4 regions of the Kitasatospora sp. NPDC088779 genome follow, and region 4 is predicted to be linked to each of the others. Evidence: riboswitches for the same ligand, from Rfam matches in the RefSeq annotation. Region 4 holds a riboswitch; each other region holds the start of a gene.
The links. A riboswitch is a leader RNA that binds a small molecule or an ion and turns the genes downstream of it on or off. The one in region 4 is predicted to bind cobalamin.

Region 1: it holds a riboswitch for cobalamin, as region 4 does, so the genes downstream of both, AB0P03_RS00995 (HoxN/HupN/NixA family nickel/cobalt transporter) here and metE (5-methyltetrahydropteroyltriglutamate--homocysteine S-methyltransferase) in region 4, are expected to answer to the same signal.
Region 2: it holds a riboswitch for cobalamin, as region 4 does, so the genes downstream of both, AB0P03_RS05885 (cobalamin biosynthesis protein) here and metE (5-methyltetrahydropteroyltriglutamate--homocysteine S-methyltransferase) in region 4, are expected to answer to the same signal.
Region 3: it holds a riboswitch for cobalamin, as region 4 does, so the genes downstream of both, AB0P03_RS11840 (iron ABC transporter permease) here and metE (5-methyltetrahydropteroyltriglutamate--homocysteine S-methyltransferase) in region 4, are expected to answer to the same signal.

What each region holds. Positions count from the first base shown of each region.
Region 1 is NZ_JBFBHW010000001.1:205,817-212,931, forward strand. Features, by position in the region: gene aroC (chorismate synthase) at 1-630, shown strand, start outside; gene AB0P03_RS00965 (shikimate kinase) at 627-1,148, shown strand; gene aroB (3-dehydroquinate synthase) at 1,141-2,250, shown strand; gene aroQ (type II 3-dehydroquinate dehydratase) at 2,259-2,687, shown strand; gene AB0P03_RS00980 (AAA family ATPase) at 2,767-3,621, shown strand; gene AB0P03_RS00985 (DNA-formamidopyrimidine glycosylase family protein) at 3,702-4,511, shown strand; gene AB0P03_RS00990 (metalloregulator ArsR/SmtB family transcription factor) at 4,566-4,949, opposite strand; cobalamin riboswitch at 5,031-5,245, shown strand; gene AB0P03_RS00995 (HoxN/HupN/NixA family nickel/cobalt transporter) at 5,275-6,387, shown strand; gene rpmG (50S ribosomal protein L33) at 6,500-6,664, opposite strand; gene rpmB (50S ribosomal protein L28) at 6,790-7,026, shown strand; gene rpsN (30S ribosomal protein S14) at 7,026-7,115, shown strand, end outside.
Region 2 is NZ_JBFBHW010000005.1:54,849-61,963, reverse strand. Features, by position in the region: gene AB0P03_RS05890 (cobyric acid synthase) at 1-1,380, opposite strand, end outside; gene AB0P03_RS05885 (cobalamin biosynthesis protein) at 1,377-2,345, opposite strand; cobalamin riboswitch at 2,453-2,585, opposite strand; gene AB0P03_RS05880 (alpha/beta hydrolase) at 2,854-3,975, shown strand; gene AB0P03_RS05875 (hypothetical protein) at 4,321-5,754, shown strand; gene AB0P03_RS05870 (CDP-alcohol phosphatidyltransferase family protein) at 5,857-6,681, opposite strand; gene AB0P03_RS05865 (phosphatidylserine decarboxylase) at 6,722-7,115, opposite strand, start outside.
Region 3 is NZ_JBFBHW010000010.1:75,826-82,940, reverse strand. Features, by position in the region: gene AB0P03_RS11870 (ABC transporter substrate-binding protein) at 345-1,274, shown strand; gene AB0P03_RS11865 (amino acid ABC transporter permease) at 1,312-2,286, shown strand; gene AB0P03_RS11860 (amino acid ABC transporter ATP-binding protein) at 2,283-3,080, shown strand; gene AB0P03_RS11855 (CGNR zinc finger domain-containing protein) at 3,194-3,784, shown strand; gene sodX (nickel-type superoxide dismutase maturation protease) at 3,811-4,251, opposite strand; gene sodN (superoxide dismutase, Ni) at 4,475-4,870, shown strand; cobalamin riboswitch at 4,959-5,097, shown strand; gene AB0P03_RS11840 (iron ABC transporter permease) at 5,187-6,269, shown strand; gene AB0P03_RS11835 (ABC transporter ATP-binding protein) at 6,269-7,033, shown strand; gene AB0P03_RS11830 (ABC transporter substrate-binding protein) at 7,056-7,115, shown strand, end outside.
Region 4 is NZ_JBFBHW010000019.1:143,814-150,928, forward strand. Features, by position in the region: gene AB0P03_RS20255 (CbiQ family ECF transporter T component) at 1-646, shown strand, start outside; gene AB0P03_RS20260 (ATP-binding cassette domain-containing protein) at 643-2,301, shown strand; gene AB0P03_RS20265 (ECF transporter S component) at 2,298-3,179, shown strand; cobalamin riboswitch at 3,209-3,431, shown strand; gene metE (5-methyltetrahydropteroyltriglutamate--homocysteine S-methyltransferase) at 3,596-5,911, shown strand; gene metF (methylenetetrahydrofolate reductase [NAD(P)H]) at 6,017-6,934, opposite strand; gene folP (dihydropteroate synthase) at 7,049-7,115, shown strand, end outside.

The sequences.
Region 1 (7,115 bases), on a different contig from region 4:
TCGGACGAGGCGCGGCTGGACGCCGACCCGGTCCGCTGCCTGGACGCCGACGCCTCGAAGGCGATGGTCGCCGAGATCGACCAGGCCCACAAGGACGGCGACACCCTCGGCGGCGTGGTCGAGGTGCTCGCGTACGGCGTGCCGGTGGGTCTGGGCTCGCACGTGCACTGGGACCGCCGGCTGGACGCCCGGCTGGCCGCCGCGCTGATGGGCATCCAGGCGATCAAGGGCGTCGAGGTCGGCGACGGCTTCGAGCTGGCCCGGGTGCCCGGCTCGCAGGCGCACGACGAGATCGTCCCGACCCCCGAGGGCGTCAAGCGCACATCCGGCCGCTCCGGCGGCACCGAGGGCGGCCTGACCACGGGCGAGGTGCTGCGGGTGCGTGCCGCCATGAAGCCGATCGCCACCGTGCCGCGGGCGTTGCAGACCCTGGACGTGCGCACCGGCGAGCCGGCCAAGGCGCACCACCAGCGCTCGGACGTCTGCGCCGTGCCGGCCGCCGGGATCGTCGCCGAGGCGATGGTCGCGCTGGTGCTGGCCGACGCGGTGAACGAGAAGTTCGGCGGTGACCACGTCTCCGAGACCCGCCGCAACGTGCAGGGCTACCTCGACAACCTGATCATCCGATGACCGTTCCGGTCGTTGTGCTGGTCGGCCCGCCCGGCAGTGGCAAGTCCACCGTCGGGCGGGCCCTGGCCGAGCGCCTGGGCGTCGGCTTCCGGGACACCGACGCCGACATCGAGGCGCTGGCCGGCAAGCCCATCCCGGAGATCTTCATCGACGAGGGCGAGCCGCACTTCCGCGAGCTGGAGGTCCGGGCCGTGCGCACGGGCGCCACGGAGCACGACGGCGTGCTGGCACTCGGCGGCGGCGCGGTGATGGCCGAGGCCACCCGCGCCCTGCTGCGCGAGCTGCCGGTCGTCTTCCTGGAGGTCCCGCTGGCGGACGCGGTCAAGCGGGTCGGCCTGGACGCCCCGCGCCCGCTGCTGGCCATCAACCCGCGGGCCCGCTGGCGCGAGCTGATGGAGGCCCGCCGGCCCCTCTACCTGGAGGTGGCCACCGCCGTCGTCGACACCGCCGGCCGCACCCCCGAGCAGGTCGCGGACGCCGTACTGGAAGCACTGGAGCTGAAGACCCCCCATGACTGACCCCATCGTCAGGATTCACGTCGGCGGCAGCGCCGGCCACGACCCGTACGACGTGCTGATCGGGCACCAGCTGCTCGGCGAGCTGTCGGCGCTGATCAGTCCCCCCAGTCTGGGGACAAGAGGCGCCAAGCGGGTCGCGATCATCCACCCCGAGGCGCTGGCCGCCACCGCCGACGCCATCCGCGAGGACCTGCTCGGCGAGGGCTACGAGGCGATCGCGCTCCAGGTGCCCAACGCCGAGGACGCCAAGAGCGCCGAGGTCGCCGCGTACTGCTGGTCGGTGCTCGGGCAGACCGGCTTCACCCGCAGCGACGTCGTCGTCGGCCTCGGCGGCGGCGCCACCACCGACCTGGCCGGCTTCGTCGCCGCGACCTGGCTGCGCGGCGTCCGCTGGATCTCCATGCCCACCACGTTGCTCGGCATGGTCGACGCGGCCGTCGGCGGCAAGACCGGCATCAACATCGCCGAGGGCAAGAACATGGTCGGCGCCTTCCACCCGCCGGTGGGCGTGCTGGCCGACCTCGACACCCTGGCGACCGTGCCCAAGCACGACTACGTCTCCGGCCTCGCCGAGGTCATCAAGTGCGGCTTCATCGCCGACCCGGCCATCCTCGACCTGATCGAGGCCGACCCGGAGGGCGCCAAGACCCCGGACGGCACGCACACCGTCGAGCTGATCCGCCGCGCCATCCAGGTCAAGGCCGACGTGGTCTCCGGGGACCTCAAGGAGTCCGGCCGGCGCGAGATCCTCAACTACGGCCACACCCTCGGCCACGCCATCGAGCGCAACGAGCGCTACAAGTGGCGGCACGGCGCCGCGATCTCCATCGGCATGGTCTTCGCCGCCGAACTCGGCCGCCTGGCGGGCCGGTTGGACGACGAGACGGCCGACCGGCACCGCACCGTGCTGGCCTCCGTCGGCCTGCCGCTGCGCTACCAGGCGGACGCCTGGCCGAAGCTGCTGGACGCCATGAAGATCGACAAGAAGTCGCGCGGCGACCTGATCCGCTTCATCGTCCTGGACGGCCTCGGCAAGACCTCCGTCCTGGAGGGCCCCGACCCGTCCCTGCTGGTCGCCGCCTACGCGGAGGTCTCGGCGTGACCAGGGTCATGGTGCTCAACGGCCCCAACCTCGGGCGGCTCGGCAGCCGCGAGCCGGACGTCTACGGCGCCACCTCCTACGCCGGGCTGGTCGAGCGCTGCACCGCGCTCGGCAAGGAGTTCGGCTTCGAGGTCGAGGTGCACGAGACCAACTCCGAGCAGCAGATGGTGGAGTGGCTGCACGAGGCGGCCGACGGCAAGGTGCCCGTGGTGATCAACCCGGGCGCGTTCACGCACTACTCGTACGCGATGCGGGACGCCGCCTCGCAGCGCACCGCGCCGCTGATCGAGGTGCACATCTCCAACCCGTACGCCCGGGAGACCTTCCGGCACACCTCGGTGATCGCCGCGGTGGCCTCCGGCACCATCGCGGGGTTCGGGCTCGGCTCGTACGAGCTGGCCCTGCGCGCCCTGGCCGAGCAACTCACCACGCGCTGACGCCTGGTCAGCGGCCCGGCGGCGGACTGTGCCCGCCGCCGGGCCGCCGTGTAGTCTCCCCGCTGAGAGGTGTCGGGAGGTGACCGTGACGCAGTACGCCGGGGGTGGGCAGGTCCCGCCGCGTCCCGTCGCTCCGCCGGGGCCGCAGCCGTCGGGGGCCGCCGCGCCGCCGCCGGTGCCGCCCGCTCCGGCTCCTGTTCCCGCCGCCGCGCCGCCGGTTCCGGCCGCTCCGGTGCCGCCCGCTCCTGTTGCCGCGCCCGCCCCGGCCGCACCCGCGCCCGGCGCGCCGGTCCCCGTCGGGTCCACCGGGCACTTCGTGCTGCCCTCCGGCACGCCCGTGCAACTCCCCGCCCACCCGCCGCAGCGGCACGCGCCCACCAGTCCGATTGCCGTCCTGCTGATCGGCCCGGCCGGGGCCGGCAAGACCACCGTCGCCCGGTACTGGGCCGAGCGCCGGCCCAGCCCGACCGCGCACATCAGCCTGGACGACGTCCGCGAGTGGGTGCAGTCCGGCTTCGCCAACCCGCAGTCCGGCTGGAACAACGCCTCCGAGGCGCAGTACCGGCTGGCCCGCCGCACCTGCGGCTTCGCCTGCCGCAACTACCTCGCCAACGGCATCTCCTGCATCATCGACGACGCCGTCTTCCCGGACCGCCCGGCCATCGGCCTCGGCGGCTGGAAGCGGCACATCGGCCCCGGCATGATCCCGGTCGTGCTGCTGCCCAGCCTGGACTCCGTGCTGCACCGCAACGCCCGGCGCGGCGGCACCCGGCGGCTCGGTGACGAGGAGGTGGCGCGGATCCACGGCCGGATGGCCGGCTGGTACAACTCCGGGCTGCCGATCATCGACAACTCGTACCTGGACGTGGCCGGCACCGCCGCCGAGCTGGACCGCGTCATCCTGGCCCGGCTGATGGGCATGCCGGTGCGCTGACCTGCGACGATCCGGCGGTGTCGGTGCCGGCTGCGATGATGTGCGGGTCCTGTCGAACCACCCCGGGGGAGCTGACGCCCGTGCCGGAAGGCCACATCATCCACCGCCTCGCCGCCGAGAACCGGAAGGCCTTCGGCGGCCGCCCGGTCGAGGTGTCCAGCCCGCAGGGCCGGTTCGCCGACGAGGCCAAGGCCATCGACGGGCAGCTGCTCACCGCGGCCGAAGCCGTCGGCAAGCACCTGTTCCTCGGCTTCGAGGAGGGCGCCTGGGTGCACGTCCACCTCGGCCTCTACGGCGGCTTCGCCTTCGGTACCGGGCCCGCGCCCGAGCCGGTCGGCCTGGTCCGGCTGCGGCTGGCCAACGACGACGGCTACGCGGACCTGCGCGGCCCCAACACCTGCGCGCTGGTCACCGGCGCGGAGAAGGACGCCGTCGCCGCCCGGCTGGGCCCCGACCCGCTGCGCGCCGACGCCGACCCGCAGGCCGCCTGGCGCCGGATATCGGCCAGCCGGACGACCGTCGCCGCGCTGCTGATGGACCAGAAGGTGCTGGCCGGGGTGGGCAACGTCTACCGGGCCGAGGTGCTGTTCCGCCACGGGATCAACCCGCACCGCGCCGGCCGCGACCTCACCCGGGGCGAGTGGGACGCGATCTGGGCCGACCTGGTCGCCCTGATGCACGAGGGCGTCGGCGCGGGCCGGATCGACACCGTCCGTCCCGAGCACACCCCCGAGGCGATGGGCCGCCCGCCGCGCGTCGACGACCACGGCGGCGAGGTGTACGTCTACCGGCGGGCCGCGATGCCCTGCCTGGTCTGTGGCACCGAGGTCCGGACGGAGCAGCACGCCGCGCGCAACCTCTTCTGGTGCCCCGCCTGCCAGGCGGCCTGACCGCGTTCGAGGGTTGCTCCGGCCGGGCCCCGGCGCGTCCTCCGGAGGAGCCGGTCAGACGACGGCCGCGCTGGGCTCGTGGTGTTCGGCGGCGGCGCACGCGTCGAGGAGGGGGCGCAGGGCCTCGTCCACGAGCCGGTAGCGCACGATCCGCCCGTCCTTGTCCCCGGTGACCACGCCCGCGGTGCGGAGCAGCCGCAGGGCCTGGGACACGGCGGGGTCGCGCATGCCGGTGGCGACGGCGAGGTCGGAGACGGCGAGCGGGCCGGCCCGGTGGAGGGCGAGCAGGAGGGCGAGCCGCCCGGGGTCGGCGAGCAGGGAGAACCGCTCGGCCCAGGTGCGGACGTGCGCGGGGTCGCCGATCGCGGCGATGGCCTCGCAGACCCGGTGTCCGTCGATGGTGCGGTGGCCCGCGCGGTCGGCCGGTACGAGATGCATGCGCACATTGTTGCAGGAGGGGGCCTGTGATCCTGGACACCTGCGCAGGTGCGCAGCCTTGCAAGGGTGGGTCCTGGCCCCTACGGTGTTCCCCGCCGTGGTGCTCGGGAAGACCGGTGACGGATCCTCAGGGGTCCCAGTCCGGAGCGGCCCTCGCCACTGTGATCGGGCCATCGTGATCGTCGACGATGGAGAGACGTCCGTACCCACGACGCCACTGGGAGCCTCGCGCACCTGGGAAGGCGGGTACGGGACCCCCGTAAGCCAGGAGACCGGCCACGGCATCTCACGAAGTGTTTCCACGAGGTGCTGGAGCGTGACCCGAATGACCCTGCCCGAAACCGCCGCCGCCGAGGCGCCGGCGACACCGTCCGTGCTGCCCACGTTCCGCTGGAAGCGCGAGGACACCGTCCGCACGGCCGGGTTGATGGGGGTGATCCTGGCCATGCACGTGGTGGCCTTCGGGACGCTCGTCTTCCTGGTCGCGCCCCACAACTACGCGGTCGGCACCCAGGTCTTCGGGGTGGGCCTCGGGATCACCGCGTACACCCTCGGCATGCGGCACGCCTTCGACGCCGACCACATCGCGGTGATCGACAACACCACCCGCAAGCTGATGGCGGACGGCAAGCGGCCGGTCTCGGTCGGCTTCTGGTTCGCCCTCGGGCACTCCTCGATGGTGGTGCTGATGGCCGCCCTGGTGGCGGGCGGCGCGCAGCTGGCCAGCACGCTGATGGACGACGACTCGGCCACCCACAAGTGGCTCGGGATGGTCGGCACGACGGCCTCCGGCGCGTTCCTCTACCTGATCGGCGCGCTCAACCTGGCCGCGCTGCTCGGCATACTCAAGGTGTTCCGGGCGATGCGGGCCGGGTCGTACGACGAGGCGCAGCTGGAGGAGCACCTCAACTCGCGCGGCTTCATGGCCCGGGTGCTGAACCGGGCGACCCGGTCGATCACCCGGCCCGGGCAGATGTTCCCGGTGGGCATGGTGCTGGGGCTGGGCTTCGACACCGCGACCGAGGTCACCCTGATGGTGATGGCCGGGTCGGGCGCGGCGGCCGGGCTGCCCTGGTACGCGATCGTCTGCCTGCCGCTGCTGTTCGCGGCCGGGATGAGCCTGTTCGACACCCTGGACGGGACGTTCATGAACTTCGCGTACCAGTGGGCCTTCGCGAACCCGGTCCGGAAGGTGTACTACAACCTGACGATCACTGGGCTGTCGATCGCGGTGGCCTTCGTCATCGGCACCATCGAACTGGTCGGCGTGCTGCACGAGAAGCTCGATCTGACCGACCCGGTCACCGGCTGGATCGCGGGCATCTCGCTGGACAACGTCGGCTACGCGATCGCCGGGCTGTTCGTGGTGGTCTGGGCCGCGGCGATCGCCTACTGGAAGCTGGCCCGGGTGGAGAAGCGCTGGGTGGCCGCCGAGTAGCGACGGCTGCGATCAGCGACGGCAGCGATCAGCGACGGCGCCTCCCCCGGGATCCCGGGGGAGGCGCCGTTTCGTCGCTGCGGGCCGGTGCCGGTCGTCGGGCGGGCGGGGTTCAGCGCTCTTCGCGGAAGTCGACGTGCCGGCGCGCGACCGGGTCGTACTTGCGCAGGACCATCCGGTCCGGGTCGTTGCGGCGGTTCTTGCGGGTCACGTACGTGTAGCCGGTGCCGGCGGTGGAGCGGAGCTTGATGACGGGGCGCAGTTCGCTGCGGGCCATGGGTGTCCTCCCGGGTTGGCGGGGTGTTCGGGGCTGGGGCGAAACCGTACACCGAAATGGAAGTCATTTTCATCTGGTGTAACGTGGGCTCCGTCCCGCCCATTCCCGGACGCCAGGGAGCACCCATGTCCGCCCACTGCCAACTCACCGGCCGCCAACCCGGATTCGGCAACGCGATCTCGCACTCGCACCGCCGCACCCGCCGCCGCTTCGACCCCAACATCCAGCACAAGCGCTACTGGCTGCCCGGTGAGGGCCGGTACGTCCGGCTCGCCCTCAGCGCCAAGGGCATCCGCACCATCGACACGATCGGCATCGAGGCCGCCGTCGCCCGCATCCGCGCCCGAGGGGGGAAGGTCTGATGGCCAAGCAGAGCAAGATCGCCAAGAACGAGCAGCGCCGCGCCGTCGTGTCCCGGTACGCCGAGCGCCGCGCCGAGCTCAAGCGGATC
Region 2 (7,115 bases), on a different contig from region 4:
GGTGTCCGGCGCCGGCACGAACGCCCGGCCCGCCAACGCGGCGACCTCGCGCAGGAGTTCACGGCGGAAGCCGTCGTTCTCCAGCGCGCCGTGCCAGGTGGTGCCCCACACCGGGCCGACCCGGCAGCCGTCCAGGCCGTGCCCGTCGTCATCGGAGAAGAACGGCTCGCCCCCCTCCACGGCCACCACTCCGTGGTGGATCTCGTACCCCTCGACCCGCTGCCCGTACGCCGTGCCGGCCGGCCGCGCCAGCACCTTCTCGGCGCCGAACCGCACGTGCGTCGGCAGCAGGCCCAGGCCCTCGACCGAGCCGGCCCCGGACTCCACCTCGTCCTCGATCCCGCGCGCCAGCATCTGGTAGCCGCCGCACACCCCGAGGACCGGCAGCCCGGCCGCCGCCCGCGCCTTCAGCGCCGGCTCCAGGCCGCGTTCGCGCAGCCAGGCCAGGTCGGCCACGGTGGCCCGGGTGCCGGGCAGCACCACCAGGTCGGCGTCGGCCAGTTCCTCCGGCCGGGTCACCCAGCGCACCAGCACACCGGGCTCCTGCGCCAGCGCGTCCAGGTCGGTGAAGTTCGACAGCCGGGGGAAGCGCACCACGGCCACCCGCAGCACGTCCGCCCCGAGCGGGCCGCGGCCGTCCACCCGGTCCACCACCGTGGACAGGTCCAGCGAGTCCTCGGCGTCCAGCCACAGGCCCGGCAGCATCGGCAGGGTGCCCAGCACCGGACGGCCGGTCAGCCCGTGCAGCATGTCCAGGCCGGGCGCCAGCAGCCGCGCGTCGCCGCGGAACTTGTTGACGAACCAGCCCGCCACGTGCCGCTGGTCCTCCGCCGACAGCAGTGCCAGCGTCCCGTACATCGCCGCGAAGACGCCGCCGCGGTCGATGTCCCCGACCACCACCACCGGCAGCCCGGCGGCCGTCGCCAGGCCCATGTTGGCGATGTCCCGGTCCCGCAGGTTGATCTCGGCGGGCGAACCGGCGCCCTCGCAGACCACCACCTCGTAGCGGCGGCGCATATCCGCCAGGCACTCCAGCGACCGTTCCAGCAGGACGGGCTTGCGTTCGCGGTAGTCCAGCGCGCCCACCTCGGCGACCGGCCGGCCCAGCAGCACCACCTGGCTGCGGCCGTCCGCCCCCGGCTTCAGCAGCACCGGGTTCATCGCCGCCTCCGGCTCCACCCGGGCCGCCTGCGCCTGCATCGCCTGCGCCCGGCCGATCTCGGCGCCGTCGGCGGTGACGAAGGAGTTCAGCGACATGTTCTGCGCCTTGAACGGCGCGACCCGCACCCCCTGCCGGGCCAGCCAGCGGCAGATGCCCGCGGTCACCACACTCTTGCCCGCGTCCGAGGTCGTCCCCGCGACCAGCAGTGCGTTGCTCATGCCCTTCCCCTCCACCGTGTCGTCAGCAAGCGCAGCGCGACGTGCCCCGCGACCGTCGTACCCAGGGCCAGCGCGCCCACCCGCCGGGAGAGCACGCAGGCCCGCTCGATGTCGTCCGCCGTCACCGGCCGCAACTCCGCGCCCAGCACCGGCCGGTGTTCCACCCGCTCCCCGTACTGGAGGGTCCCGCCCAGCCGGACGCCCACCGCGCCCGCGAAGGCCGCCTCCGCCTGGCCCGCGTTCGGGCTCGGGTGCGCCGAACCGTCCCGCCGCCAGACCCGCCAGGCCGTTTTCGGCTGCGGCGCGGCGGCCACCGTGAGCAGAGCCGTCAGCCGGGCGCCCGGCCAGCCCGCCACGTCGTCCAGCCGGGCCGAGGCCCAGCCGAACCGGGCGTACCGCGGCGAGCGGTGGCCGACCATCGCGTCCAGCGTGTTCACCGCGCGGAACGCCAGCAGCCCCGGGGTGCCCGCCAGCGTGCCCCAGACCAGCGCGTTCACCACGGCGTCCGCCGTGTTCTCGGCCACCGACTCGACCACCGCGCGGGCGATCTGAGGCCCGTCCAGCGCGCTCGGGTCCCGCCCGCACAGGTGCGGCAGCCGCTCCCGCGCGGCCGCCAGGTCGCCCGTGGCCAGCGACCGGCCGATGGTGCGCGCCTCCCGGGTCAGCGAGGTGCCGCCCAGCACCGTCCAGGTCGCGGCGGCCGCCAGCGCGGCCCGGCCCAGCGGACGCCGGCCCACCGTACGGTCCAGGGCCACCGCGCCGGCCGCGACCGCGCCGACGCACAGCGCCGTGTACCCGGCGCCGGCCACCCGGTCGTCCTGCCACACCCGCCGCTCCAGCCGGGTCGCCGCACCGCCGAAGACGGCCACCGGGTGGCCGCGCCGGGGGTCGGCGAAGCGGGCGTCCGCGGCGAAGCCCGCGGCGGCGCCGAGCGCGAACGCGGCGGCGCGGGTCAGCGGGCGCACGGCGGGTTCGGCGGAAGGCCGCGTGGGGTCCGGCGGGGCGGGGCAGCCTGCATCGCGTGCGTGTCCTCACTCAGGGTCCGCGCCCTGGATCGACGTACCGGGGGCGAGAGTCTCCTGGCTTCCGGGTCGGACACACCCCCGGGCCTTCCAGCGGCTTCTGACGGTCCGCCGTGGCAATGTTCCGAGCGTGCTCCCCGGTGACAGTGGCGGGACCGCGCCGGACTCGCACCGGCTTCCTCTGCATGCCTCCGTTTGGCCCCAGGATCCCATCACGCGGCCGAACCGGGAGTCAACCGAGGTCACGGAGGGGTTGGTCACACCTCGGAGCCCCGTCGCCACCTCCGATCCGCCCGCCCCGCCCCGCCCTGCCTGACGCCCGCCCAGCCCGAGGCCCCGCCGTGCCCCGGACGGCCCAGCCCGGTGGCCGCCCGCGCGGCCCCCCGGTGAACTGGTGCCCGGACACCGCCCGGACACCGTCCGGTCCAAGACCAGCAGAGCGGGGAGCGATATGCGTTGGGGAACCGCGGCCGTCGTGGCGGCCGCCGTCGTCGGCGCCGGGGCCGCCGGGGCCGCCGTCCTGGTGATCGGCCGCCGGGCCTCCGAACGGCTGGTCCACCCGGCGAGCGCCGCCCGGGAGTCCGGCCCCGTCCTGGTGCGGAGCCTCGCCGCGGGCCGGATCACCTTCAACCGCCGCCCCGAGAGCCTTCGCCCCGGCCGCTGGGCCGTGGAATGGGACGACCACGGCCACGCCGTCGTCGAGGAGGTCCTGCACAGCGACGAGAACGGCGTCACCCGCCGCCTCGTCCGCGCGGACCGGGGCACCCTCACCCCCGGCACCGAGGTCCGCTTCACCCCCCGCGTCCACCTCGGCGACCCCACCGAGGCGCTCGGCCTCCCCTTCACCGACACCGCCGCCGACGGCGAACTCGGCGCCCTCCCCGCCTGGCGCCTCGCCGGCAAACGCGGCACCTGGGTGATCCTCGTCCACGGCCCCGGCGCCGACCGGCAGCAGACCCTCCCGGTCCTCCCCGTCCTCGACCGCCTCGCCCTGCCCGCCCTCGCCGTCACCTACCGCGGCGACCAGGGCGCCCCGGCCTCGCCGGACGGGCTCGGCCACTTCGGCGAGACCGAGTGGCGCGACGTCGAGTCGGCGGTACGGCTCGCCCTCGACAGCGGCGCCGGCCGGGTCATCCTGTACGGCTGGTCCCTCGGCGCCACCATGGCCCTCCAGACGGCCTCCCGCTCCGCCTGGGCCCATGCCATCAGCGGCCTCGTCCTGGACTCGCCGGTCCTCGACCTGCCCGCCACCGCCCGCCGCGGCGCCGCCCGGGCCGGCTACACCGGCGCCGCCGCCGAGCTCGGCGCCCTCGCCGCCGAGGGCCGCACCGGCGTCGACCTCGCCGACTTCGGCCGCATCGCCGAGGGCGCCGACCTGCGCGTCCCCACCCTCCTCCTGCACAGCCCCGACGACCAGGTCGCCCCCTTCCGCGCCGCCGAGCGCCTCGCCGCCGCCCGCCCCGGTGTGGTCAGCCTCCGCCCTTTCCCGGGCGCCGACCACGCCACCCTCTGGAACTCCGCCCCCACCCACTACACCGAACTCCTCCGCCGCTGGCTCACCCCCCTTCTCTGAACCCAGCCCCCCCGCGTGAGAAGTCACACCCGCGGGGCCTCCGTACGGAACCCGGACCTCACCTGTCGGCCACGGAGTGTGACCGGTCGGGCGGGTAGCGCGACCGTCGCCGCAAGGGTTGAGCCGTGATGGCATGACCCCGCCACCTGTTTCCGGCCAGGCGGTTTGCCTCTGTTGCCCGATTGTTGCCCGATCTTGGGGAGGTGCCGTCGACGGCCGCCCGTCCGTACAGCCAACCGGATGTGACAGAAGGCCGGTACAAGGGGAAGACTGCTCGACGTGACGTCTCGGAATCCGCGCGACCGTGATGCCCCGCTCCCTCCGACGATCGGTACTGGTGCGACGGTGACCCGTCTCCCCGGTACGGCCCACCGGCCCGCCGCTGGCAAGCCGGGCGGGGCCGGGGTACCCCGCCGACGAGGGCCCGCTGCGGCGCCCGGTCGGGGGAGGGTTCCCGTACCGGAGGGCTTCCCCGCGCCGGCCGAGCTGGCGCCGCTGGCCCGCCGGATGCTGGTGGACGCCGTCCGGATCGCCCGCTGGGCGGGGGACCTGGAAGAGGTCGACAAGCGGGGCGAGCTGCTGCCCGATGACGCCCGTGCGGCGGGTCGGGCGCTGGCCATGACGGTCGGCGCCGCCGCCAAGGCGTGGGGGCAGGCGCTGCTGGTCGGCCTGGTGGAGGCCAGGGACGGCGGTGCGGTCCCGGGTTGGCGCCTGCACGCCTGGGAGCACGACGACGAGGCGGTCGTCCGCGGCTGGTCGGCGCTGTTCGACGCCTGGACGCTGCTCGCCCCGGTGCCGCCCGCCGCCCTGCGGGGCGTGTTCGCGGTGCTGGCCGGCCAGGCGGTGGACCAGGCGCCGCAGCTGCTGTCGTTCCTGCACCTGGTGGCCGGTCCGGTGTCGGACGGCGAACTGCTGGAGCTGCTGCGCCGGGGGCTGGACGAGCGCCGGGTGGGTGGCACGGACGGTTCGGGCCTGTCGCCCGTGCCGCACGCCGCCTCGGCGGTCTCGGCGGTCCGCGGCACGTGCCGGGAGCCGCAGATCGACACCCCGCCGTCGCCGGCGGACGTGGCCGCGGTCCTGGACTGGATGCTGGACGGCCTGGCGGCCGTCGGGGCCGTGGTCCGCAGGGACGAGGCCGCCGAGCTGTCGCCGCTGGGCCACTGGGCGGTGCGGGCGAAGCTGGAGGAGATCTGCACGGTCGCGCAGACCGCGGCCGGGCACATCGAGCAGAGCGCCTTCGAGCTGCTGAACGCCTGCGCGGACTACTCGCCGGGCCCGGCGCGGGCCGAGTTCCGCGCCTGGGTGGCGGCCCGTCCGGCCGATCGGGCGGTGGCGGAGCTGCTGGACGCGGCGCAGGGGGACGACGCGCTGGTGCGCGGGCTGGCCTTCGAGGCGCTGCGGGTGGCCGGCGGCCCGGCCGAGCAGGCGGTGCGGGCATCGGTGGACGAGCCGGTGCTGCGCCCGTACGCGCTGTTGTGGCTGGCGGAACGCTCGGACGAGGGCGTTTCGCCCGCGGACGTGCTGGGGGCGGAGGACGCGGCCTGGCTGTGGGTGGACACGGCTGCGGCGGTGCTGGACCACGGCGAGACGGAGCTGCTGGTGGGCCACGTCGAGGGCGCCGCGGCGGGCGATCCGGTGCGGTTGTTCGCCCGGGCCCGGCAGTCGGGGCACCCGCGGGCGGCCTCGGTGCTGACGGCGGTCTCGGGCGTGCACCCGGATCCGGGCGTGGCGCGGGCGGCCCGCCGCTCGGCGTTCAGCGTGCACACCGGCGGCGCGTAGCAGCGCCCGTCGAAGAACGAGCGCGACGAGGAGAAGAGCGGGCACGACGAAGAGGGGCCCGGATCCGACTGGATCCGGGCCCCTCTCGCGTACGGGAACGACTCAGCCGAGGCGGGACTCCGCCCGCCTGGCGCGGACGTCGCCGACCTTCTGTCCGACCTTGCGCCGGATGACCAGCAGCGGGGCCATCGCGGCGAGCGTGATCTGGGCGAAGGCACCGACGTGCATCAGGGCGTCGCCGCCGGGCAGGCCGGTCGCCCAGGCCGCGAGGCAGCCGATCGAGACGACGATCCAGCACAGCGTGGCGGTGGCCAGCAGCCCCTGGGGCTTGGGGTACTCGATCCGGCTGACCATGAGGTACGCGGCGCCGAAGATGGCGAGCAGACCGGGCAGGAACGGCGGGTCGAGCAGCACGATGGCGATGACCGTCATCGCGCCCATCGGGCAGGGCATGCCCTGGAACACCCCGGGCCGCATCTTGACGGCGGAGAAGCGGGCGAGCCGCAGGACGACCGCGAGCAGGACGGTGATCGCGATGAGCGCCGAGAGCTTGCTGTTGGAGCCCTGCGAGACCATGCCCCAGACGGCGACGAAGTAGGCCGGCGCGATGCCGAAGCTGATCAGGTCGGCCAGGTTGTCCAGTTCCGCTCCGAGGGCGGAGGAGCGGAGCTTGCGCGCCACCAGCCCGTCGAAGAGGTCGCACATGGAGCCGATGAGCAGCAGCGTGACCGCGGTGGCGGCGCTGTGCCGGTCGGGTGCGGCGTCCGGGTTGGTGATGTGCGGGACCAGGACCCCGGTGGTGATCGAGTAGATCGCCAGGAAGCCGCAGACGGCGTTCCCCAGGGTCAGGAAGTCGGCGGTGGACAGGTGCTGGGGAGAGCGCGGGGCGCGCAGCTCGCGGTCGCGGGCCCAGCGGCGACGGCGCAGGGCCGTCTCCTCGTCGTCCAGGCCGACGATTGTCTCAGGATCAGTCACGGTCAAGGCGCGTCACCCCGGCTGTGGTCTTCTGGCCGACCTCGACGCCGACCTCGACGCCGGCCGGCAGGTAGGTGTCGACCCGGGAGCCGAACCGGATCAGACCGATCCGGTCGCCCTGCTCGACCTTGGTACCGGCGGCGACGTACGGCACGATGCGACGGGCCACGGCCCCCGCGATCTGCACCATCTCGATGTCGCCGAGCTCGGTGTCGAAGTGCCAGACGACCCGCTCGTTCTGGTCGCTGTCCTTGTTGAACGCGGGGACGAAGCCGCCCGCGACGTGCTCGACCGACGTCACCGTGCCGGGCAGGGGCGCGCGGTTGACGTGGACGTTGAGCGGGCTCATGAAGATCGCGACCCGGGTGCGGCCGTCCGGCCAGGCG
Region 3 (7,115 bases), on a different contig from region 4:
GAATAAGTCCGAATAGCGGACAGCCCGGGCCCTCGTTATCCGATTTTGATCTGGATGAGGGCCATCCGACCGTCCACAGATGGCAGGATTCCCCCCATCTCGGATCGAGCCGGCCACTGGTCGAGGCGGTTCGCTCGACGTCCACCTCGGCGGAGGGTGGCGGAAGCAGTACCCCGTAGCAACCTGGGCGGCCCTGCCGCGCAGGCATCGCACCACCCGGCCCTGCACGTACGACGACGTACAGCGAAATACACCCGTACAGCGCCGCACGGCCCTGCCACCCCGGTGTGCCGCCCCCGCGGCGCGCTCCGCCCGCCCCTCTCCCTCAGGAGGAGATCCCCCTCATGACCGCCCGTACCCAGCGCACCCGGCTTCTCGCGGCCGGCGCGGTTGCCGCCTCCGTCACCCTCGTCCTGACCGGCTGCAGCAGCAGCAAGAGCGACGGTGGCAGCGGCGCGCCCAACGCCTCCGCGACCGTCAACGCGGTCAAGGCCGACGACAAGCTCGCCGCCCTCGTCCCCGCCGACGTCAAGTCCTCCGGCAAGCTCGTGGTCGGCGCGGACGCCTCGTACGCGCCGGACGAGTTCAAGGACGACAGCGGCAAGGTCATCGGCATGGACGTGGACCTGGCCAACGCCATCGCGGCCAAGCTCGGACTGAAGGCCGACGTCCAGGACTCCGGCTTCACCGCGATCATCCCCGGCATCCAGTCGAACAAGTTCCAGCTCGGCATGTCGTCCTTCACGGACAACAAGGAGCGCGAGCAGATCGTCGACATGGTGACCTACTTCAACTCCGGCAGCGCCATCGCGGTCAAGAAGGGCAACCCCGACAAGGTCGACCCCGCCGACCTGTGCGGCAAGAAGGTCGCCGTCCAGACCGGCACCACCCAGGCCGACGAGATCAAGGACACCCGCAACCCGGACTGCGCCAAGAACGGGAAGCCGGGCATCCAGAACGACGGCGACAAGTTCGACCTCCAGACGGACGTCACCAACGCCGTCGTCTCCGGCCGCGACCAGGCGATGATGGCCGACTCCCAGGTCGTCGACTACGCGATCAAGCAGGCCGGCGGCCAGCTGGAGAAGCTCGGCTCCACCTACGGCGTGGCCCCCTACGGCGTCGCCGTCGCCAAGGGCTCCAAGCTCACCCCCGCGATCCAGGGCGCCGTCCAGTCGCTGATCGACGACGGCACCTACAAGCAGATCCTCACCAAGTGGGGCGTCGAGTCCGGCGCCCTCGACAAGTCGACCGTCAACGGCGCCGTGAACTGACCGTCCGCCTGCTCCATCTCTCCCCCGAGGCCACACCGTGAACTCTCTGGACAAGGGGAAGGCGGAGGAGGGACGGCCTGAGACCATCAAGGCCGTCCCGGTCCGCCACCCCGGACGCTGGGTGGGCGCCGTCGTCATCGCCCTGCTCGCGGCGATGCTGCTGAGCGCCCTCTTCACCAACCCCGCTTTCAAGTGGGACATCGTCGGGCAGTACCTGTTCCACGACAGCATCGTGCACGGCATGGTCGTCACGCTGGAACTGACCGTCCTCTCCATGCTGATGGGCGTGATCGGCGGCATCGTCCTCGCCGTGATGCGCCTGTCCCCGAACCCCCTGCTCTCCGGCACCGCCTGGATGTACATCTGGGTCTTCCGCGGCACCCCGGTGCTGGTGCAGCTGGTGTTCTGGAACTTCCTCGGCCTGATCTGGGCCAAGCTGTCGATCGGCGTCCCGTGGGGGCCGGAGTTCTGGTCCGCGGACACCAACGTCCTGATCCCGACCTTCGTCGCCGCCCTGCTGGGCCTCGGCCTCAACGAGGCCGCCTACATGGCGGAGATCGTCCGCGGCGGCATCCAGTCGGTGGACGAGGGCCAGACCGAGGCCGCCCACGCGCTCGGCATGAGCCGGTTCCAGACCATGCGCCGGATCGTCCTGCCCCAGGCCATGCGGGTGATCATCCCGCCGACCGGCAACGAGACCATCTCGATGCTCAAGACCACCTCGCTGGTCAGCGTGATCTCCCTGGAGGAGATCTTCCGGGCCGGTCAGGTCATCTACTCCCGGAACTACCAGAACATCCCGCTGCTGATCGTGGTCAGCCTCTGGTACCTGTTCTTCACCTCGCTGCTGACCATCGGCCAGTACTACATCGAGCGCTACTACGCCCGCGGCTCCAACCGGACCCTCCCGCCCACCCCGTTGCAGCGGCTGCGGGGCCTGTTCGCCGGGAAGCCCGCCCCGAAGACCGGCGCCGACGTCGTCCCGGGGCTCGAGGGAGGTGGTCACGTATGACCGACCTGAGCAAGACCCCGGCCGCCGCCACCGGACAGCCGATGGTGCGCGCCGAGGGCGTCCACAAGTCCTACGGCTCCGTGCACGTGCTCAAGGGCATCGACCTGGAGGTCAAGCAGGGCGAGGTGTTCTGCCTGATCGGCCCCTCCGGCTCCGGCAAGTCGACCTTCCTGCGGTGCATCAACCACCTGGAGAAGATCAACGGCGGACGCCTCTGGGTGGACGGCGAACTGGTCGGCTACCAGCAGAAGGGCGACAAGCTCTACGAGCTCAAGGACCGCGAGGTCGCCGTCAAGCGGCGCGACATCGGCATGGTCTTCCAGCGCTTCAACCTGTTCCCGCACATGACGGCCGTCGAGAACGTCATGGAGGCCCCGGTCCAGGTCAAGGGCGAGAGCAAGGCCGCCGCCCGGGAGCGGGCGATGGTCCTGCTGGAGCGGGTCGGCCTCGCCGACAAGGCGAAGAACTACCCCTCCCAGCTCTCCGGCGGCCAGCAGCAGCGCGTCGCGATCGCCCGCGCGCTGGCCATGAAGCCCAAGCTGATGCTGTTCGACGAGCCCACCTCGGCGCTCGACCCCGAACTGGTCGGCGACGTCCTCGACGTCATGCGCGGCCTCGCCGAGGAGGGCATGACCATGGTGGTCGTCACCCACGAGATGGGCTTCGCCCGCGAGGTCGGCGACGCGCTGGTGTTCATGGACGGCGGCGTGGTGGTCGAGTCCGGCAACCCCCGCGAGGTGCTCACCGACCCCCGGCACGAGCGCACCCGCGCCTTCCTCTCCAAGGTGCTGTAGAACCGTACCGACCGGCGCCCGGCAGGCTGCTCCTGCCGGGCGCCGACGTTTTCCCCACCCAGGTAATAGGCTGGACGCAATCAGCCCGTTACCGACCTTCTGGAAGGACCTCCGTGGAGCTCGCCTCGTACGCCGATCTCGCCGTTCGGCTGGTGAACACCGAGGAGCCCGGGCGCGGCACCGACACGCTGACGTCCGTGGACGCGGTGCGCGGCCTGTTCTCCGACTCCTCACGGGCCGCCGCACAGGCCGACGAGTCCGACCTGCCCCGGCTGCGGGCGGTGCGGACCAGGCTGCGCGGGGTCTTCGAGGCCGCCGCCGAGGGCGACGAGATCCGGGGCGTCGACCTGCTGAACAGCCTGCTGATGGAGTACCCGGTCAGCCCGCTGGTCTCCGGGCACGACTACCTGGACGACGCCGGCCGGCCGCGCTGGCACCTGCACCTGGCCGACAACTCGCCCACCGCCACCGCGCACTTCAGCGCGGTCGCCTGCATGGGCCTGGCCGTCCACCTGACCGAGCTGGGCGCCGACCGGCTCGGCATCTGCCAGGCCGCGCCCTGCCGCAACGCCTACCTGGACACCTCGACCAACCGCTCCCGCCGCTACTGCTCGGACCGCTGCGCGACCCGCGCCAACGTCGCCGCGTACCGGGCCCGCAAGCGCCAGGAGGCCGAGGCCGCGGCACTCGGCGCCGCCGGCTAGGTCCTGTCCGGGCCGGGCCCAGGGGGTCAGAGCTCGTCCGCCCAGACGCCCAGGCGGCGGGCCAGACCCGGCACCCGGGCCAGCCGGGTGCCCAGCAGCAGCCGCTCCAGCCGCCGCCCCGGCGCCAGCCAGGCCGGGCGCGGGCGCAGCCGCAGCAGCACCCGGCCGAGCACCAGCTCGTCCGGGACCGGGCCGTAGCTGCGGCTGTCGCTGTCCACCGGCCGGTTGTCGGACAGCAGCCACCAGCCCCTCGGACGCCGCTCGGCGGCCCGCTTCACCACCAGCAGGTCCTGCTGGAAGGGGTGCCGGAAGAGCACCACCGCGCCGGGCCGGATCGGCGCGCCGTAGCGCACCAGCAACTGGTCGCCCTCGCGCAGGGTCGGGACCATCGACGGGCCCGCCACGTCGACCAGCCCGAACGGCACCGCGCCGCCGCCCCGGCCCCGGCCCCGGGGTTCCGTGCCCATCGGTTCCGCGTCCGCCGGTTCCGTGCTCCGCGCCACGACTCCTCCTCCCGGACCGCCCGGTCCCAGTCTGCCGTACGGACCGTCACCCCGTTCGATCCGTTCGATGTCCGGATTACCCCGGTTCCGGGTCCGCCTTTTGCCCTAGGCCCACCGCCCGATCGCGAAACCCCGGGTGCGGAAGGGTAATCTCGGGCGCGGGAAGACGATCTAAGGAAGGACTCCCATGTTCTCTCGTCTGTTTGCACCGCGCGCCACCGCCCACGCCCACTGTGACCTGCCCTGCGGCGTGTACGACCCGGCGCAGGCCCGGATCGAGGCCGAGTCGGTCAAGGGCACCCAGGAGAAGTACCAGGCCAACGAGGACCCGGCTTTCCGCACCCGCGCCCTGATCATCAAGGAGCAGCGTGCCGAGGCCGTCAAGCACCACATCTCGGTGCTGTGGAGCGACTACTTCAAGGCCCCGCACTTCGAGAAGTACCCGCAGCTGCACCAGCTGATCAACGACACCCTGAAGGCCGCCTCGGCCGCCAAGGCGTCCACCGACCCCGCCACCGGCCAGGCCCTGCTGGACCTGATCGCCGAGGTCGACAAGATCTTCTGGGAGACCAAGCAGGCCTGAGCCTGACGCGTCGCCACCCGACCGCCCCCGTCCGCGAGCCCGGACGGGGGCGGTCGTGCGTTCACGCCCCATCCGAGCCCGGTAAGGGTTGCCTAGCCTGAGTGGCTGTTATGCTGCCAGGGCGTCCGAGGGGGAAGTCCGGTGTGAATCCGGCGCTGACCCGCAACGGTGAGCACGGCCCCGGGGCCGCGCCAGCCCGATCGCCCCCGGCCGCTGAACTCCCGACAACTCGCCGTGGACTGCGAGGGGATGGCGCCCGGGCCCGCGCCCGACCGGTGCCGCCCCCGCGCACCCGCGGCCCGAGGCAAGGCGCACCGTGAGCAGCACCGCAGCCGCGGGCAGTGGCGCAACGAGCCCGCCCGCCCGCCGAATACCCGCCCTCCCGCTCGCCGTCGGCCTGGCCGCCGCCCTGCTGCTCTCGCTGCTCTGCGGCGTGGCGCTGGGCGCCTCCGGGATCGGCCTGCCCCGCGCCATGCGGCTGCTGGCCGCCGGGCTGACGGGCGGACGGCTGGAGGCGGACGAGGCCGCCGCCTACGCGATCGTCTGGGAGATCCGGCTGCCGCGCGCCGTGCTGGCCTCGGTGGTCGGCGCCGGGCTGGCCGCCACCGGGGTCGCCGTCCAGGCCCTGGTGCGCAACGCGCTGGCCGACCCGTTCGTGCTCGGCATCTCCTCCGGCGCGGCCGTCGGCGCCAACGCCGTGCTGCTGCTCGGCGCCTTCGCCTCGCTCGGGGTGTGGGCGATCTCGGCCTCCGCGTTCGGCTCCGCGCTGGTCGCCATGGTGCTGGTCTACCTCGCGGCGCGCACGGCCTACGGGCTCACCCCGCTGCGGCTGGTGCTCACCGGCACCGCGCTCTCCTACGGCTTCTCCGCCGTCACCGCGCTGATGGTCTTCGCGGCCGCCCGAGGCGAGGCCGCCCGGGACGCCATGATGTGGCTGCTCGGCAGCCTCGGCGGCGCCACCTGGGGCTCGGTGCCGATCGCCGCCGCCACCGTGCTGGCCGGCCTGGCGTACCTGGCCTGCGCCGCCGGCCGGCTGGACGCGCTCGCCATGGGCGACGAGACGGCCGCCTCGCTGGGCGTGGACCCGGACCGGCTGCGCCGCGAGCTGTTCGTGGTGACCGCCGCCGTCACCGGCACGGTGGTGGCCGTCAGCGGGGCGATCGGCTTCGTCGGGCTGATGGTGCCGCACCTGGCCCGGATGCTGGTCGGCGCCGGGCACCGCCGGGTGCTGCTGGTCGCGCCGCTCGCCGGGGCGCTGCTGCTGGTCTGGGTGGACATCGTCTCGCGCACCCTGCTGGCGCCCGCCGAACTGCCGGTCGGGGTGGTCACCGCGGTGCTCGGGGTGCCCTGTTTCCTGCTGCTGATGCGCCGTCGCGGCTATTCCTTCGGAGGCCGCTGATGGATCTCGCCCTGGACTCCGTCTCGGTCGAGCTGGCCGGCGCCCGGCTGGTCCACGACGTCGCCCTGGACGCCGCCGCCGGGCAGGTGGTCGGACTGGTCGGGCCCAACGGCAGCGGCAAGTCGACGCTGCTGCGCTGCGTCTACCGGGCGCTGCGGCCGGCCGCCGGGGCCGTCCGGCTGGACGGCGCGGACCTGCACGCGCTGACCGCGCGCGAGGCCGCCCGGCGGGTGGCCGCACTCCCCCAGGAGCACTCCGCCGAGTTCGACTTCACGGTGGCCGAGGTGGTCGCCATGGGCCGGTTGCCGCACCGGCGCGGGCTGGGCGGCCCGGGTGCGGACGACCACGCGCGCTGCACGGAGGCGCTGCGCAAGGTCGGCGCCGAACAGTTGGCCGGGCGGGGCTTCCTGAGCCTGTCCGGCGGCGAGAAGCAGCGGGTGCTGATCGCCCGCGCGCTGGTCCAGGAGCCCCGGCTGCTGGTGCTGGACGAGCCCACCAACCACCTGGACATCGGCCACCAGTTGGACGTGCTGGCGCTGGTCCGGGAGGCCGGCCCGACGGTGCTCACCGCGCTGCACGACCTCAACCTGGCGGCCGGCCACTGCGACCTGCTGTACGTGCTGCGGGCCGGCCGGATCGTCGCCTCGGGGCCGCCCGCCGAGGTGCTCCGACCCGCCCTGCTGGCCGAGGTGTTCGGCGTCCGGGCCACCCCCGTCCGGCACCCGGTGACCGGCGCCGTCCAACTGCTCTTCGACCGGATCTGACCCACCCCCCGAAGGAACCCCCGTGCGCACCAAGGCCGTTGCCATCACCGCCCTGCTCACCCTCGGGCTCACCGCCTGCGGC
Region 4 (7,115 bases):
CGTCCAACGCGTCGCCCGGGCAAGGCGGTTGCGCGCCGGGCAGCGGAAGGGCATCCGCGCGCTGCGCGGCATCGTCGTCCCGGTGCTGGAGGACGCGCTGGAGCGTTCGCTGCACCTGGCCGCCGCGATGGACTCGCGCGGCTACGGTCGTTCCGGCACCGCGACCCGCCGCTCCCGCCGCATCACCGGCACCCTGATGCTGCTCGGCATGTGCGGCCTGTGCGCCGGGGTGTACGGGCTCCTGGACGGAACCGCCCCCGCTGCCCTGGGACTTCCCGCCTTCCTCGCGGGCGCCCTGCTCTGCGTGGCGGGGCTGGTCCTCGGCGGCCGGCGCGTACGGCGCACCACCTACCGGCCGGACCGCTGGCGGGCCGCCGAGTGGGGCGTCGCGGGCTGCGGGGTGACCGCCGCCGTCCTGCTGTTCGCCACCGTCGGCTACGCCGCCACCGATCTCAACCCCTCGCTCTACCCGCTCAGTTGGCCGAGCCTGCCGCTCGTCCCGGTGCTCGCCCTGCTGCTGGCCGGCGCCGCCGGGGTCATCGCGCCTCCGCCCGGACGTACCCCGGAGCCCGGACGTACCCCGGAGCCCGCCGCCGGGACCCGCCGCACCGGCGCCGACCGCACGACCCCCGAGGTGAGCACGTGATCCGATTCGACCAGGTCGGCGTGGTGTACGACGGCGAGACCGCCCCCGTCCTGCGCGACGTCGACCTGCACATCCCGGAGGGCGAGCTCTGCCTGGTGGTCGGCCGCACCGGCGTCGGCAAGTCGACCCTGCTCGGCGCCGTCAACGGCCTCGTGCCGCACTTCACCGGCGGCACCCTGCGCGGCCGGGTGACCGTGGACGGCCGGGACACCGCGCACCACCCCCCTCGCGAACTGGCCGACGTGGTCGGCGTGGTGGGGCAGGACCCGCTGGCCGGCTTCACCACCGACACGGTGGAGGAGGAACTGGCCTACGTCATGGAGCAGTTGGCCGTCCCGCCGGCGGTGATGCGCAAGCGCGTCGAGGAGACCCTCGACCTGCTCGGCCTCGCCGACCTGCGCCACCGCGCCCTGCACGAGCTCTCCGGCGGCCAGCAGCAGCGCGTCGCCATCGGCTCGGTGCTCACCGCGCACCCCCGCGTCCTGGTCCTGGACGAACCGACCTCGGCGCTCGACCCGACGGCCGCCGAGGAGGTGCTCGCCGCCATCACCCGCCTGGTCCACGACCTCGGCGTCACCGTCCTGCTCGCCGAACACCGCCTGGAGCGGGTCGTCCAGTACGCCGACCGCGTCGCCTACCTGCCCGGCGACGGCACGGTCGTGCACGGGCCGCCCGCCGAGGTCTTCCGGCACACCGCGGTCGCGCCGCCCGTCGTCGACCTCGGGCGGCTGGCCGGGTGGCGGCCGCTGCCGCTCTCCGTCCGGGACGCCCGGCGCGCCGCCGCCCCGCTGCGGGAGCGGCTGAACGACGTGCCCGTTCCTCCGCCGCGCCGGGCAGCGGTGGCGGGGGAGCGGGTGCTGGACGCCCGAGGGGTGGTCGTCCGGTACGGGCAGGTGACCGCCGTCCGGGAGATCGGGCTGGGTCTGCGGGCCGGCGAGGTCACGGCGCTGATGGGGCGCAACGGCTCGGGCAAGTCCTCGCTCCTGTGGGCCCTCCAGGGCTCAGGCCCGCGACAGGGTGGCAGCGTGCAGGTCCTCGGAGCCGACAGCGGGCCGGCCATGGACCCCAAGCGGCTCTCCGCGACCAGGGCCCGACAGCTCGTCGGGCTCGTCCCGCAGACCCCGACCGACCTGCTGTACCTGGAGACGGTCGCCCAGGAACTCGCCCAGAGCGACCTGGAGGCCCACCGCGCAGCCGGCCCGACCGTCGCCGGCCCGACCGCGAGGCAGATCCTCGACCGGCTCGCCCCCGGGATCCCCGACGGCACCCACCCCCGGGACCTCTCCGAGGGCCAGAAGCTGGCCCTGGTCCTGGCGATCCAACTGGCCGCCGCGCCACGGGTGGTGCTGCTGGACGAACCCACCCGAGGGCTCGACTACCACGGGAAGGAAGCGCTCACCGGCATCGTGGACGCCCTCGCCGCCGAAGGCCGTACGGTCGTCGTCTCCACCCACGACGTCGAGTTCGTCGCCGCCGCCGCCGACCGGGTGGTGGTGATGGCCGAGGGCGAGATCGTCGCCGACGGCCCCACCGCCGAGGTCATCGTCGCCTCGCCCACCTTCGCCCCCCAGACCGCCAAGATCCTCGCCCCGCTGCCCTACCTGACCACCCGACAGGTCGCCGCCGCCCTCGCGCCCGCGCAGGCCGCCCGGTGAGCGCCGTCCGGATCCCCGGCCGGGCCCGCGTCGTCGCGGCCCTGGCCGCCTTCATCGGCCTGGTCGCCTTCACCTGGCCGTTCGTCGTCGCCCCCGGAAAGTTCGGCTCCTCCTACGCCCCGCCGCTGATCTTCGGCGCCCTGCTGGCCCTGGTGCTCGCCGTCGTCATCGCGGAGATCGCGGCCGGCGGCATCGACGCCAAGGCCCTCGCCATGCTCGGCGTCCTGTCCGCCGTCAACGCCGGGCTGCGCCCGCTCGGCGCCGGCACCGCAGGAGTGGAGACGGTCTTCTTCGTCCTCGTCCTGGCCGGCCGGGTCTTCGGCCCGGGCTTCGGCTTCACCCTCGGCTGCACCTCGCTGTTCGCCTCCGCGCTGCTCACCGGCGGCGTCGGCCCCTGGATGCCGTACCAGATGTTCGGCTGCGCGTTCGTCGGCATGCTCGCCGGGCTCCTGCCGAGAACCCGGCGGCGGCGCTGGGAGGTCCCGATGCTGGCCGCGTACGGGGCGTTCTCCGGGTACCTCTTCGGCTTCCTCCTCAACCTCTCCTTCTGGCCGTTCTCCACCGACCCGAACAGTTCCATCGCCTACCTGCCGGGGCTGCCCTTCACCGAGCAGTGGCACCGCTACCTGCTCTTCGACCTCGCCACCTCGCTCGGCTGGGACACCGGTCGTGCCGTCACCACCTTCACCGCCGTGCTCGTCGTCGGCCCGGCCGTCCTCACCGTCTTCCGCCGCGCGGCCCGCCGCGCCAACTTCGAGCCCATGGTGCGCTTCGAGGCCCCGGACGGTCGACGAGTCACCGCGAACGACACCGCGAACGGCTCCGCCATCGGCTCCGCGAGCGGCGAGGGAGTCTCACCATGCGGACGGCTTCCGTGAATTCCGCGTCGGCCCCGGCGGTTTGCCCCTAAGCTGGCGACGCAGCTGGTTCGTCCTGCCCGCCAGGCAGGACGTCGCAAGAGGGAACCCGGTGGGAATCCGGGACTGCCCCGCAGCGGTGAGTGGGAACGACCGCCGTCATACGCACTGGACCCGGGACGGGTCTGGGAAGCGATGGCCAGTAGGTACCGGACGCCAACAGGCCCGGTGCGCCCACGAGTCCGAAGACCTGCCCGTTGCCCGCCCGCGGACCGTTCCGCGTGCGGATATCCCGGTGACCTCGTGGGCGGGTCGGCGACCATACCAGGCGGGTCCGGCACGCGCATCGACGTGAGCCGCCGCCCGGTTCGTCATCCCTTCGCGCTCTCGTCCCGTCCCCGGGTACTTGAGGAGCCAGACTCGCGAAGGAGAGTCCCTTGACCACGAAGTCCGCAGCCGCGGCAACCAGGGCCACCGTGTACGGCTACCCCCGGCAGGGCCAGGGCCGGGAGCTGAAGAAGGCCATCGAGGGCTACTGGAAGGGCACGGTCACCGCCGACGCCCTGCGGGAGGCGGCGGTCGGCCTGCGCCGGGAGAACTGGGCGCAGCTCGCCCAGGCCGGGGCCTCGGAAGTGCCCACCGGCGACTTCTCGCTCTACGACCACGTACTGGACACCACGGTCGCCGTCGGCGCGATCCCGGCCCGCCACCGGGCGGCCGTCGAGGCGGACGCGCTGGACGGCTACTTCGCCATGGCGCGCGGCACCCAGGAGGTCGCGCCGCTGGAGATGACCAAGTGGTTCGACACCAACTACCACTACCTGGTGCCCGAACTCGGCCCGGACACCGTCTTCACCGCGAACCCGGCCAAGGCCGTCGGGGAGTTCCGGGAGGCGCTGGCGCTCGGCCACACCGCACGCCCCGTGCTGGTCGGCCCCCTCACCTACCTGCTGCTCGCCAAGCCCGCCCCCGGCGTCGCCGAGGACTTCCAGCCGATCACCCTGCTGGACCGGCTGCTGCCCGTCTACGCGCAGCTGCTGGCGGACCTGAAGGCGGCCGGCGCCGAGTGGGTGCAGCTGGACGAGCCCGCGCTGGTGCAGGACCGCACCCCGGCCGAGCTGAACGCCGCCGCCCGCGCCTACCGTGAGCTGGGCGGCCTGGCGGACCGTCCGAAGCTGCTGGTCGCGAGCTACTTCGACCGCCTGGGTGAGGCCCTGCCGGTGCTGGCCAAGGCCCCGGTCGAGGGCCTGGCGCTGGACTTCACGGGGCCCGCCGCGGCGAACCTGGACGACCTGGCCGCCGTCGGCGGGCTGCCCGGCAAGCGGCTGGTCGCCGGGGTGGTCGACGGGCGCAACATCTGGATCAACGACCTGGAGAAGTCGCTGGCCACCCTGGCGACCCTGCTGGGCCTCGCCGAGCGGGTCGACGTCGCGCCGTCCTGCTCCCTCCTGCACGTGCCGTTGGACGCCGCCGCCGAACGCGACGTCGACCCGCAGATCCTGCGCTGGCTCGCCTTCGCCAAGCAGAAGGCCAGGGAGGTGGCGCTGCTGGCCCGGGGCCTGCGCGAGGGCACGGGGGCGATCGCCGCCGACCTGGCCGCCAACCGCGCCGACCTCGCCTCGCGCGCCAACTCGCCGATCACCCACGACCCGGCGGTGCGCGCCCGTACCGCCGCCGTCACCGCCGACGACGCCCGCCGCGCCCAGGCCTACCCGCAGCGGGCCGAGGCCCAGCGCGCCCGGCTCGGCCTGCCACTGCTGCCGACCACCACCATCGGCTCGTTCCCGCAGACCTCCGAACTGCGGGTCGCGCGGGCCGATCTCACGGCGGGCCGGATCGACGCCCCGGCCTACCGCGAGCGCATCGAGGCGGAGGTCCGGGAGGTCATCGCCTTCCAGGAGAAGGCCGGACTGGACGTCCTGGTGCACGGCGAGCCCGAGCGCAACGACATGGTCCAGTACTTCGCCGAACAGCTCACCGGCTACCTCGCCACCCGGCACGGCTGGGTGCAGTCCTACGGCACCCGGTACGTGCGCCCGCCGGTCCTGGCCGGGGACATCTCCCGCCCGCACCCGATGACCGTCGACTGGTTCGGCTACGCGCAGGGCCTGACCGACCGCCCGGTCAAGGGCATGCTCACCGGCCCCGTCACGATGCTCGCCTGGTCCTTCGTCCGCGACGACCAGCCGCTCGGCGACACCGCCCGCCAGGTCGCCCTCGCCCTGCGCGACGAGGTCACCGACCTGGAGGCCGCCGGCGCGGCCGTCGTCCAGGTCGACGAGCCGGCCCTGCGCGAGACCCTGCCGCTGCGCGCCGCCGACCGCCCGGCGTACCTGGCGTGGGCGACCGAGTCCTTCCGCCTCGCCACCTCCGGGGTGCGGGCCGACACCCAGGTCCACACCCACATGTGCTACGCCGAGTTCGGCGCGATCATGACGGCGATCGACGAACTCGACGCGGACGTCATCTCGCTGGAGGCCACCCGCTCGCACATGGAGGTCGCCGGCGAACTCGCCGGGGCCGGCTACCCGCGCGAGGTCGGCCCGGGCGTCTGGGACATCCACTCCCCGCGCGTCCCGAGCACCGACGAGGCCATCGCCCTGCTGCGCGCGGGCCTCGCGGCCATCCCCGCCGAGCGGCTCTGGGTCAACCCCGACTGCGGCCTGAAGACCCGCGGCTGGACGGAGACCCGCGCCTCGCTCGACAGCCTCGTCGGCGCCGCCCGCCACCTGCGCGCGGAGCTCGCCGGCTGACCCCCCGGTGACGCGACCCGGCCGGGCCCCGCACGCCGTGCGGCGCCCGGCCGGGTCGGCCCGGGACCGTCCCCGGGCCGGGCCGCAACGGCGGCCCGGCCCGTTTCACCCGGACCCGGGAAGCCCGAGGTTCTGGTAGATCTCCGTCGTCACCGTGGAGAAGTTCATGGTCATGAAATGCAGCCCGGGAACTCCCTCGGAGAGCAGGCGCCGGCACATTCCGGTGGCCTGATCGATACCGATCGACCGGACGGCCTTCGGGTTGTCCTGGTGCTTCAGCATGCTTTCGGAGAGATCATCGGGAATGGCGGCAGTGGTCAGCGTCGGAATCCTCCGAAGCGACCGGATACTGGTCACCGGCATGATCTCCGGAATGACCGGAACGGTGCAGCCGGCCGATTCCAGTCGATCCCGGAAACGGAGGTAGCTGTCCACGTCGAAGAACATCTGGGTGATGGCGTAGTCGGCTCCCGCCCGGCACTTCTCGATGAAGTGCCTGATCTCGGAATCCCAGTCGGGGGACCTCGGGTGCAGGTCCGGGAACGCGGCCACGCCGACGCAGAAGTCGCCGGACTCCTTGATCAGCCGCACCAGGTCGGCGGCGTACTCCACTCCGTCGGGGTGGCGGTGCCAGGTGCCCAGCGGATCGCCCGGCGGGTCGCCGCGCAGCGCCAGGATGTTGCGAACTCCCTGGTCAGCGTAGTGGCCGAGGATGTTCCGCAGTTCGGCGACGCTGTGGCCGACTGCGGTCAGGTGGGCGGTCGGCGTGAGGGTGGTCTCCTGCGCGATGCGGCCGGTGACGTTCACCGTCCGCTCCCGTGTCGACCCGCCGGCGCCGTAGGTCACGGAGACGAAGGTGGGGGACAGCGCTTCCAGGCGCCGGATCGCATTCCACAGGCCGACCTCCGCTTCGGCGCTCCGGGGCGGCATGAATTCGAAGGAATAGGAAAGCCTGCCGGCCGCGAGGAGTTCGCGGACGGAGGTCGCCCGATCCGTGCGCGTGGAGGGAATTCCGAGTGTCATGGCAGGAGGTTAACCAGCCGGGCTCGCGGTAGTCCTCAGGTGTCCACTCTGTGATACGAATTCTCTCGGTGGTACGAGTTGGGAGACGGGTGGGGCGGGCGGCACAATGGGCGCATGAAAAGACCTTCGCAGGTATTGTCGGGACTGCCCGGATGGGATCGGTGCGCGGTGATGGGAGTCG